DNA from 2 places in the Rhizobium sp. BT04 genome. Region 2 is predicted to be linked to the other one. Evidence: predicted binding sites of a transcription regulator. Region 2 holds the regulator's gene; the other holds the start of a gene.
What was found. The regulator PhoB, encoded in region 2, activates phosphate uptake and scavenging genes when phosphate is short. The targets are predictions, from matches to a motif close to TGTCATNNANCTGTCAT.
Positions count from the first base shown of each region.

Region 1: a site for PhoB is predicted at 2,741-2,757, ahead of phnF (phosphonate metabolism transcriptional regulator PhnF). Genes of this name have one in related genera too.

Region 1 covers NZ_CP125652.1:3,210,295-3,215,927, reverse strand. Annotated here, with positions in the region: gene QMO82_RS23850 (ABC transporter ATP-binding protein) at 1-422, shown strand, start outside; gene dapB (4-hydroxy-tetrahydrodipicolinate reductase) at 438-1,262, shown strand; gene QMO82_RS23840 (2,3-bisphosphoglycerate-dependent phosphoglycerate mutase) at 1,284-1,919, shown strand; gene phnF (phosphonate metabolism transcriptional regulator PhnF) at 1,973-2,710, opposite strand; gene phnG (phosphonate C-P lyase system protein PhnG) at 2,828-3,304, shown strand; gene phnH (phosphonate C-P lyase system protein PhnH) at 3,304-3,912, shown strand; gene QMO82_RS23820 (carbon-phosphorus lyase complex subunit PhnI) at 3,917-5,023, shown strand; gene QMO82_RS23815 (alpha-D-ribose 1-methylphosphonate 5-phosphate C-P-lyase PhnJ) at 5,020-5,633, shown strand, end outside.
Region 2 covers NZ_CP125652.1:3,584,902-3,590,534, reverse strand. Annotated here, with positions in the region: gene QMO82_RS25755 (aspartate aminotransferase family protein) at 1-100, opposite strand, end outside; gene QMO82_RS25750 (GcrA family cell cycle regulator) at 525-1,058, shown strand; gene phoB (phosphate regulon transcriptional regulator PhoB) at 1,371-2,054, opposite strand; gene phoU (phosphate signaling complex protein PhoU) at 2,233-2,946, opposite strand; gene pstB (phosphate ABC transporter ATP-binding protein PstB) at 2,991-3,806, opposite strand; gene pstA (phosphate ABC transporter permease PstA) at 3,822-5,144, opposite strand; gene pstC (phosphate ABC transporter permease subunit PstC) at 5,141-5,633, opposite strand, start outside.

The sequences.
Region 1 (5,633 bases), 370 kb from region 2:
AGGTGGAAGAAGCGGCCCGGCTTGCCTATGCGCATGACTTCATCTCGGCACAGCCGCAGGGTTACGAGACGGCCGTCGGCGAAAACGGCGTGACGCTTTCGGGCGGCCAGCGCCAGCGGCTGTCGATTGCGCGTGCGCTGGTGCGCAATGCGCCGATCCTGCTTCTCGACGAGGCGACGTCGGCCCTCGACACCGAATCCGAGGCGGCGGTTCAGAAGGCGCTCGACGAGGCGATGACCGGACGCACCGTCGTTGTCATCGCCCACCGGCTTTCGACCGTGGTGCGCGCCGACAAGATCGTCGTCATGCAGCAGGGCCGTGTCGTCGAGCAAGGCAATCACGAGACGCTTGCGAAGGTCAGCGACGGTCTTTACGCTCGCCTCAACAATCTGCAGAGGCCTTCGGCCTCCGATTCACACTGAGCTGGTGAGACTGAGATGAGCGATGCTGCGATGAAACTGGTGGTGGTCGGCGCGGCAGGGCGCATGGGGCAGACGCTGATCCGGCTCATCCATTCGATCGACGGCGTGAGGCTGCATGCCGCGGTCGAACGCACCGGCTCGCCCTTTATCGGCAAGGATGCCGGCGAGATCGCCGGTCTCGGCCCGACCGGCGTCATTATCGGCGACGATCCGCTCAACGCCTTTCTCGATGCCGAAGGCGTGCTCGACTTCACCTCGCCTGCCGCAACCGTGGAATTCTCGGGCCTCGCCGCGCAGGCGCGCATCGTACATGTGATCGGCACGACCGGCTGTTCGGCAGAGGACAACGCGAAGATCGCCGCCGCCGCCCGCCACGCCCGCGTCGTCAAGTCGGGCAATATGAGCCTCGGGGTCAATCTGCTCAGCGTGCTCGCCGAGCAGGCGGCACGGGCGCTCGAGCCGGCCGACTGGGATATCGAGATCCTGGAAATGCACCACAAGCACAAGGTGGATGCGCCTTCCGGCACCGCCCTTCTGTTCGGCGAGGCCGCGGCCAAGGGGCGCGGCATCGAACTCGCCTCGAAATCGGTCAGGGTGCGCGACGGCCATACCGGCGCCCGCGAGGCGGGCACGATCGGCTTTGCGACGCTGCGCGGCGGTTCCGTCATTGGCGAGCATTCGGTGCTTTTTGCGGGAGAAGGCGAAATCGTCACGCTGTCGCACAGTGCGGCCGACCGCTCGATCTTTGCGCGCGGCGCCATCAAGGCGGCCCTTTGGGCGCGCGACAAGAAGCCGGGTCTCTATTCCATGCTCGACGTGCTCGGGCTTTCTTCCCAATAACGATACTACGGAGGCATATTCATGAGCGGTACCCTCGTCCTCGTTCGCCACGGCCAGAGTGACTGGAACCTGAAGAATCTCTTCACCGGCTGGAAGGATCCCGATCTGACCGAACTCGGAATTCAGGAAGCCAAGGCCGGGGGTGAGGCGCTGGCCGAATACGGGATCAAATTCGACGTCGCTTACACCTCGGCGCTGGTGCGCGCGCAGCACACCTTGAAGCTCGTCCTCGACAAGGTCGGCCAGCCCGATCTCCAGACGATCCGCGACCAGGCGCTGAACGAGCGCGACTATGGCGATCTCTCCGGCCTCAACAAGGACGATGCGCGCGCCAAATGGGGCGAGGAACAGGTGCATGTCTGGCGCCGCTCCTATGACGTGCCGCCTCCGGGCGGCGAAAGCCTGCGCGACACCGGCGCCCGCGTCTGGCCCTATTACCTCACCGAAATCCTGCCGCGCGTGCTCAGGGGCGAAAAGGTGCTAGTTGCCGCACACGGCAATTCGCTGCGCTCGCTTGTCATGGTGCTCGACAAGCTGAGCAAAGAAGGCGTGCTCGCCCTCAACCTCGCGACCGGTGTGCCGATGGTCTACAAGCTGAAGGCGGATTCCACCGTCGCCTCCAAGGAAGTGCTCGGCGACATGTCCGGCGCGCACTGAATTCGGTACGGCGTGCCACTGGAATCGGCTGGCACGCCTTCCAATTCTGGGCCTCAGTTCTCGATCGTGAACTGCACCCGGTCGGCCGCAAAGCGGCTGATCGAATATTGTACCGGCACGCCGTCAAGATCGGTATTCATCGCCTTGGTAATCAGCAGGATCGCGCCGGGGGTGAGTTCGAGGTCGGCCATGTCGGCGGCACTCGCATGAGCGGCCGTCACCTCGGTGGTCGCTCTGATATAGTCCGACAGGCCGAGTTCGGCGAAAGCCTTGGTGATCGATTCATGCTTCCGGTAGGCTTGACCGATCCCGGCGAAGCGGATGGCGGGAAACCAGCTCGTCGCCTTTGAAACCGGCCGCCTGTCGGCATGGCGCAGGGTTTCCAGCCGGATCACCTCTTCTCCCGACTTCAGGCCCAGCCAGCGGGCAATCTCGGAACTTGCTTCCTCCTTCGCCTCATCGAGCAGAAGGCCGCGCATCTCACGCGCCTGATCGCCGATGCCGGCGCTGAAGCGCGTACGCTTTGTGATCGGGAAATTCAGCCGCTCCTTGCGCTCGATCAGCGTGCCGCGACCTTGTACCGCACGCACGATTCCCTCCTGCGCCAGCGCCGCCAAAGCGCTGCGCACCGTATGCCGGTTGACGCCGAATTGCTGCGCCAGGATCGTTTCCGGCGGCACCATGGCTGTTTCGTCATAGGCTCCGCTGCTGATCGCCTCGCGAATCCGGTCGGCGATCTGGCGCCAGAGCGCCACGCCAGTCTGCCTTTGCACCTGTTTCAATCCCGCCATTCGCCCCGTCCTGCCATTTCAAACCGACGACGTCACACGCTTGTCACGACATCGATTTAAGCGTAGGCATATCTTGTATGGTTGTCTATATCAATAGACATTTGAGAGGAAGCAGCGATGATCTCAGCGGACAGGAAAGACGCTGCGTCACAGACGGCATCCGGGCGCAAGCGCGCCGCCGATCTGCTGGCGCGCGCGGAACGCAGCGAACTCCAGGCGGTCTGGGACGCGTTGCCGCAAAAGCCTGCGGCGCATCCGGTGCGCGGGCCGGAGACCGGGCTGGTGATGGTGCGGGGGCGCATCGGCGGCGGCGGCGCGCCCTTCAATCTTGGCGAAGTGACGGTGACACGGGCGACGGTTCGGCTGGATTCCGGCTCGGTCGGCCATGCGCAGGCACTCGGCACCGACCGTGAGAAGGCCCGGCTTGCGGCGGTCTTCGACGCGCTCTGGCAGGAGGAGGCGACAAAAGATTTCGTCGAACAGGCACTGCTTTTGCCGATCGCTGGACGGATCGCCGATGCCGAACGCCGCAAGGCCGACGAGACGGCGGCGACCCGCGTCGATTTCTTCACCATGGTGCGGGGAGACAACTGATGGGCCTGAAGACAGAAGCGCTGACCGGCGGCTTTGCCGAGCCGGTTTTCCACGCCCAGAGCGTCTTCAAGATGCTGATGGACGGCATGGCGCGCCCCGGCACGATCCAGACCGTTCAGCCCGATGCCGCGCCGCCGGCGCCGCTCGGCATCGCCGCCGGCGCGATCGCGCTGACGCTTTGCGACCACGACACATCAGTCTGGCTTTCCCAGGGACTGGCGAAATCGGCCGTGCCGGAGTGGCTCGGCTTCCACACCGGTGCGCCGCTGACCACCGAAAAGGCCGAGGCGCGCTTTGCCTTCACCGAGGCCGGCACCGCCCTTTCCTCTTTCGGTCTGTTTGCGTCCGGCACGCAGGAATATCCCGACCGCTCGACGACCGTCGTCATCGAACTCGCCGATCTTGAGGGCGGCCGCAGGCTGGCGCTGATGGGTCCGGGCATCCAGAGCGTGACGGAGATCGCCCCCGTCGGTCTGCCGGAAACTTTCCTCAGGCTCTGGACCGAGAACCGCGCGCTCTTTCCGCGCGGCATCGACATCGTGCTGACGGCGGGCAAACATTTCCTCTGCCTGCCGCGCACCACCAAGATCACAGCAACGGAGATCTGAGCTCATGTATGTTGCCGTCAAAGGTGGCGAGGCCGCCATCGCCAATGCCCATCGGCTGCTCGCCGACCGCCGTCGCGGCGACCGTTCGCTGCCGGCGATCGGCATCGACCAGATCGTGGCGCAGTTGGCGCTCGCCGTCGACCGCGTGATGGCCGAGGCTTCGCTTTTCGACCGCACGCTCGCGGCGCTTGCCGTGCGCCAATCGCGCGGCGATATGATCGAAGCCATCTTCCTGCTGCGCGCCTACCGCACGACGCTGCCGCGCTTCGGCTATTCCAAGCCGCTCGACACGGCTGATATGACGATCGAACGCCGCATCTCGGCGACCTACAAAGATCTGCCGGGCGGACAGCTGCTCGGGCCTACCTTCGACTATACCCACCGCCTGCTCGATCCCTCGCTGCTTCAGGACGAGGCGGTCGAGACGCCGGCCCAGCGTCCGGCCGAGACCGGCCGCGTCATGCGCGTCTCCGAGATCCTCGGCGAGGAAGGCCTGATCGAAGCCGACGGCGACATGCCGGAGGATCACCAGATCGGCGATCTGACCCGCGAGCCGATGGAATTTCCGATGACCCGGGATCTGCGCCTGCAGGCGCTTGCCCGCGGCGACGAAGGTTTCCTGCTGGCGCTCGGTTATTCCACCCAGCGCGGCTATGGCCGCAACCACCCCTTCACCGGCGAAATCCGCATCGGTGACGTCGAGGTGGAATTCGACGTGCCGGAACTCGGTTTCACCGTCTCGCTCGGCACAATCCAGATCACCGAGTGCCAGATGGTCAACCAGTTCAAGGGTTCGGCCAAGGCACCGCCGCAATTTACCCGCGGCTACGGCCTGGTGTTCGGCCAGAGCGAGCGCAAGGCGATGGCGATGTCGCTCGTCGATCGGGCGCTACGCGCCGAAGAGCTCGGCGAGGATATCACCGCGCCGGCCCAGGACGAGGAATTCGTCATCTCGCATTCCGACAACGTCCAGGCGACAGGCTTCGTCGAGCACCTGAAGCTGCCGCATTATGTGGACTTCCAGGCCGAACTCGATCTCGTCCGCCGCATGCGCCGTGAATTCGAAGCCGCCCGCAACGGCGGCGAAGACATGAAGGAAGCCGCCGAATGAGCGATCTGGCCAGCTACAACTTCGCCTATCTCGACGAACAGACCAAGCGGATGATCCGCCGCGCCATCCTGAAGGCGATCGCCATTCCGGGCTACCAGGTGCCCTTCGCCTCGCGCGAAATGCCGATGCCCTATGGCTGGGGCACCGGCGGCGTGCAGGTGACGGCCTCGATCATCGGGCCTGACGACGTGCTGAAGGTCATCGATCAGGGTGCCGACGATACGACCAACGCCGTTTCGATCCGCGCTTTCTTCCAGAAGGTCGCCAATGTCGCGGTGACCACCCATACCAGCGAGGCGACGATCATCCAGACGCGCCACCGCATCCCCGAGGAAAAGCTCGGAGCCGGCCAGGTGCTCGTCTATCAGGTGCCAATCCCGGAACCGCTGCGCTTCCTCGAACCGCGCGAGACCGAGACCCGCAAGATGCATGCGCTCGAGGAATACGGCCTGATGCATGTGAAGCTCTACGAGGACATCGCCCATAACGGCCGCATCGCCACGACCTATGCCTATCCCGTCAAGGTGCATGGCCGCTACGTCATGGATCCCTCGCCGACACCGAAGTTCGACAATCCGAAGATGCACAGGTCGGAAGCGCTGCAGCTTTT
Region 2 (5,633 bases):
ATCGCTCGCCGCTTTCGGTGATCAGCCACACGCCCTCGCCTCGCTCGAACCGCAGCGGGGCACGAGAATAGGTGTCATAAAGCGGCGCGGCTTCAGCCATGGCGCGATCTCCCGATCTAAAGTTATGGGGCGACTGACTCCGGCTAAGAAAACCAGGCCCGAAAAATCAAAAATGCCGCCTTGCGGCGGCGACTGGCACTATTTCCTTTTCGCGCTGCAATGTCAACAAAACTGCGCCCTTAGCGCATGCAGCAAGGGTGTGCAGCGGCATTTTCAGTCTTCAACAGGCATTATTGCAGAAATGCCACGCAGGGGCAGCAAGTTGGGGAAAACTACGAATTCGATTCATCCGGATTCATGCGACTCTTGTCACGGAGTCAGCCTCACACTAGGTTAAAGTTCAATTACTAGACTGCATGCGGCGGAACTAGTCACCAAAATTGATCAAGCGTTTCTTGTTTCGGAGCTCCCGGGACAACGGTGAGGGATTCTGCCATCACCAACGCAAAAGGTGGAGACAGGGCATGAACTGGACAGACGAGCGGGTCGAGAAACTCAAGAAGCTTTGGGCCGAAGGACTGAGCGCCAGCCAGATCGCGGCGCAACTTGGCGGTGTCAGCAGAAACGCTGTTATCGGCAAGGTTCACCGACTGAGCCTTCCGGGCCGTGCCAAGGCCGGCGGCACCAGCACCGCGGCGCGAACGCCGAAGCGCAATACAGCGGCACCGCGCGCGCCGAACTACGCCTCTCGCGTCACCACCCGCACCGTTACCCGCCAGCAGGGCGCAACGATGCTGAAGGAAGAGATCGAGATCGAAACGATCGAGGAAATGGAATATGTGCCGAGGGGCAACGTGGTCGTGCCGATTTCGCGCCGCCTCGGCCTGACGGAACTGACCGAACGCACCTGCAAGTGGCCGGTCGGCGATCCGCTGAAGGACGACTTCCACTTCTGCGGCTGCGAATCCCCCGACAATTCGCCCTATTGCAGCTATCACCAGAAGCTCGCCTACCAGCCGGTCAACGAACGCCGCCGGGCGGCAGCGCGGGCTGGCTGAGAAGAACAGCATCGTTAGAATGCAGAAAACGGGCCGCGTGGCCCGTTTTTTTATGCGTGGATGGAAGCGCTCATTGCGGCTATGGCTGCCCCTCACCCTAACCCTCTCCCCGTAAACGGGGCGAGGGGACGTGCCACACGAGAGGTGTAGGAAGGGGAACGGAGACGTCGCGGCGGGGTCCCTTCGCCCCGCGAGCGGGGAGAAGGTGGCGGCAGCCGGATGAGGGGCAGTCCATCGCCGCGAACCGGACAGCAGCGGGACAAGCCCGAGCATCACGAAAGAGCCGTCGGCCGAGCTGTAGTGACGCAGCCCTCAGGCTTCCATCGAATACCCGGCGCCGCGGACGGTGCGGATGACGTCCTGCATGTTGGAGAAATTCAGCGCCTTGCGCAGCCGGCCGACATGGACGTCGACGGTGCGTTCGTCGACATAGATGTCGTGGCCCCAGACGCCGTCGAGAAGCTGCGAGCGGGAGAAGACCCGGCCCGGCGACGACATCAGGAATTCCAGCAGGCGGAATTCGGTGGGGCCGAGGCGGACTTCGCGGCTCTTGCGATGGACGCGGTGGGTTTCGCGGTCGAGCTCGATATCGCCGCACTTCAGCACCGTCGACAGCACCTCGGGACGGGCGCGGCGCAGCATCGCCTTGACGCGGGCAACCAGCTCAGGGGTCGAGAAGGGCTTGACGACATAATCGTCGGCCCCCGTCGAAAGTCCGCGGACGCGCTCGCTCTCTTCGCCGCGCGCCGTCAGCATGATGATCGGCAGGCGCTCGGTTTCCGGCCGCATGCGCAGGCGCCGGCAGAGCTCGATGCCGGAGACGCCGGGCAGCATCCAATCGAGGATCAGAAGATCGGGCGTGCGCTCCTGAAGCCGCATTTCGGCTTCGTCGCCACGAAGGATGGTATCGACCTCGAAGCCTTCCGCTTCGAGATTGTAGCGAAGAAGCACGCTCAGGGCTTCTTCGTCTTCAACAACTGCAACTCTCGGGATCATGCGTCTCGGTCTCCTCGCGCATGATCCTTAAACCGGGGGTGATTTAAGCAATGCATCCTGCGCAAATTCACAAACTGGCTGCGACCTCTTTGCGCGCCCGCACGGGCGCGCATGCAATTGACTGGTCCGGGCGACTGGCCCGGGCTGTCCGGGCGACTGGCCCGGGCTGTCCGGGCGATTATTCCGTAACCGCGCCGACGGTGTTGGCGCTGTCGTCCTTCGGACGATCGCCTTCCGGCTGCGCGCCGGTCGCCATGTAATAGATCGTCTCGGCGATGTTGGTGGCGTGGTCGCCGATGCGCTCGATGTTCTTGGCGCAGAAGAGAAGATGCGTGCAGCTGGTGATGTTGCGCGGGTCTTCCATCATGTAGGTCAGGAGCTCGCGGAACAGCGAGGTGTACATCGCGTCGATCTCGTTGTCGCGCTCGCGGATCGCATTCGCCTTGTCGGCGGCGCGCGTCGTGTAGACGTCGAGCACTTCCTTGAGCTGGACGAGCGCCAGCTCGGACAGATGCTCGAGGCCGCGGGCGAGCTTGCGGGGAACGCCGGTGCTTTGGACGGCGATGACGCGCTTGGCGGTGTTCTTGCCGAGGTCGCCGACGCGTTCGAGATCGGCGGCGATGCGGATCGAACCCATGATCTCACGCAGGTCCGCGGCCATCGGCTGGCGGCGGGCGATGGTGACGATCGCCTTGTCGCCGATTTCGCGTTCGGCGTGATCGAGGATCACATCGTCGGAGATGACCTTCTGCGCCAGCGCGGTATCGCCGTTGACCAGCGCCCGTACGGATTCGGCGACCATCTGTTCGGCCAGGCCACCCATTTCGGAAATCCGCCTGGAAAGGAACTTCAGATCATCATCATAGGCAGAATAAATATGTGTCGATGCCATGGGGCTTTATCCTCGAATAACGGAAAGGCTTGGTAACGCCAAAATCAGCCGAAGCGACCCATGATGTAGTCCTGGGTGCGCGGATCGTCGGGATTGGTGAACATCTTGTCGGTGTCGTTCTCCTCGACGAGATTGCCGAGGTGGAACATGGCGGTGCGCTGCGAGACGCGCGCGGCCTGCTGCATGGAGTGGGTGACGATGACGATCGTGTAGTTCTCGCGCAGTTCGTGGATCAGCTCCTCGACCTTGGCGGTGGCGATCGGGTCGAGCGCCGAGCAGGGCTCGTCCATCAAGATGACTTCAGGGCTGACGGCGACGGCGCGTGCAATGCAGAGGCGCTGCTGCTGGCCGCCCGAAAGACCCGTGCCGGATTCATGCACGCGGTCCTTGACTTCGTTCCAGAGACCGGCGCGCTGCAGGCTGGTCTCGACGATCTGGTCGAGATCGGCCTTCGACTTGGCGAGGCCATGGATGCGCGGGCCGTAAGAGACGTTTTCATAGATCGTCTTCGGGAACGGATTCGGCTTCTGGAAGACCATGCCAACGCGGGCGCGAAGTTCGACGACGTCGATATCGGGATCATAGATATCGTCGGTATCAAGCGTGATCTTGCCGGTGACGCGGCAGCCGTCGATCGTGTCGTTCATGCGGTTGAGGCTGCGCAGGAAGGTCGACTTGCCGCAGCCCGAAGGGCCGATCAGCGCGGTTACGGTGTTTTCGCGGATGTTCAGGTTCACGTCGAAAAGCGCGCGCTTCTCGCCGTAGTAAACCGAAACATCCTTTCCGATCATCTTATACGGGACGTTGCTCATCTTGTGATCCAGCGCCTTTTCAACTGCAGCTTCCGTCAACATGTTCATGATGTTTAACTCCGTTTACCAGCGGCGCTCGAAGCGACGACGCAAGAGGATGGCGCCCATGTTCATGACGATCAGGAACAGGAGCAGGACGATGATGGCACCCGAAGTCCGCTCGACGAAGGCACGTTCGGCCTCGTTGGCCCACATATAGACCTGCACGGGCAGGGCCGTCGAGGGATCGAGCGGTGTGGTCGGCGCGTTGGCGACGAAGGCGACCATGCCGATCAAAAGCAGCGGCGCGGTTTCGCCGAGCGCGTGCGCCAGGCCGATGATCGTGCCGGTGAGGATGCCGGGCATGGCGAGCGGCAGAACATGATGGAACACCATCTGCATCTTCGAGGCGCCGAGGCCAAGGGCTGCGGCGCGGATCGACGGCGGCACGGCGCGAAGTGCTGCGCGCGTCGCGATGATGATCGTCGGCAGGGTCATCAGCGTCAGCACCAGGCCGCCGACCAGCGAGGCCGAGCGCGGCAGGCCGATGAAGTTGATGAAGACGGACAGACCGAGCAGGCCGTAGACGATCGAAGGGACGGCGGCGAGGTTGTTGATGTTGACCTCGATCAGATCCGTCAGCTTATTCTTCGGCGCAAACTCCTCGAGATAGATCGAGGCGGCAACACCGATCGGCAGAGCGAGCACGAGCACGATCAGCATCAGGTAGAGCGAACCGATGAGGGCGACGCCGAGGCCGGCGGCCTCGGGACGGCTGGAATTGCCGTTGACGAAGAGGCCAGTGTTGAACTGCTTGTGGAGAGCGCCGCTCGCCTTCAGCTCGTTCATCCAGGCAACCTGCTTGTCGTTGACCTTGCGGTTCTTCTCATCGACCTTAAGATCGATCTGGCCCTTGCTGGCGCTGTCGACATTGGCGTCGGCGAGGACGGTGACATTGACTGTTTTGCCGATGATCGACGGATCGGCGATCACCATATCGCGCAGCTGGATCGGCGCACCCTTGGAGAGCATAGCGGTTGCATCGCGCACGTCAGGGCGGCTTGCGGCATTGATGTTCAGCTGCTTGACGATCGCGTCGCGCAGGAGAACCGGATAGTTGGCGGCGACCAGAACCGAGGGGTCGGTCGCTCGCTTATTGTCGGGGTCGATCGTCTTCTCGGTGAATTCGATCGGCAGCGTGATCGCCGTCTGCTGGAAGGCGGTGTAGCCCTTGCCGATCACCGTCCACAGCAGGATGAACAGGAAGACGAGACCGAAGGTGATGGCGGCGATGCCATAGGCCTGGAACCGGCGCTCGGCGGCGTAGCGGCGCTTGATGCCGATATCGCGGCGCGCAGGCGCCTTGGAGACGGTGACGCCTGATGTGGGAGAAACAATATCCGTCATTCGTACTGCTCCCGGTATTTGCGCACGATGTAGAGCGCATAGATGTTGAGGCAAAGCGTGATGCAGAACAGCGTGATGCCAAGGGCGAAGGCAACCAGCGTCTGCGGCGAGGTGAACTCGAGGTCGCCCGTCAGCTGGTTGACGATCTTGACGGTCACCGTCGTCATCGGCTCGAAGGGGTTGATCTGGATGCGGGCGGCGACACCGGCGGCCAGCACGACGATCATGGTTTCGCCGATGGCGCGCGAGGCCGTCATCAGCAATGCGCCGACGATGCCGGGAAGAGCGGCCGGCAAGACCACTTTCTTGATGGTTTCGGAGCGGGTGGCGCCGAGACCGAGCGAACCGTCACGCAGGGCCCGCGGCACGGCGGTGATGATGTCGTCCGACAGCGAGGAGACGTAGGGAATCAGCATGATGCCCATGACGATACCGGCGGTCAGAACGCTCTGCGCCTGAATGAAGTTGGTGTAGCTGCCGGAGAGCAGG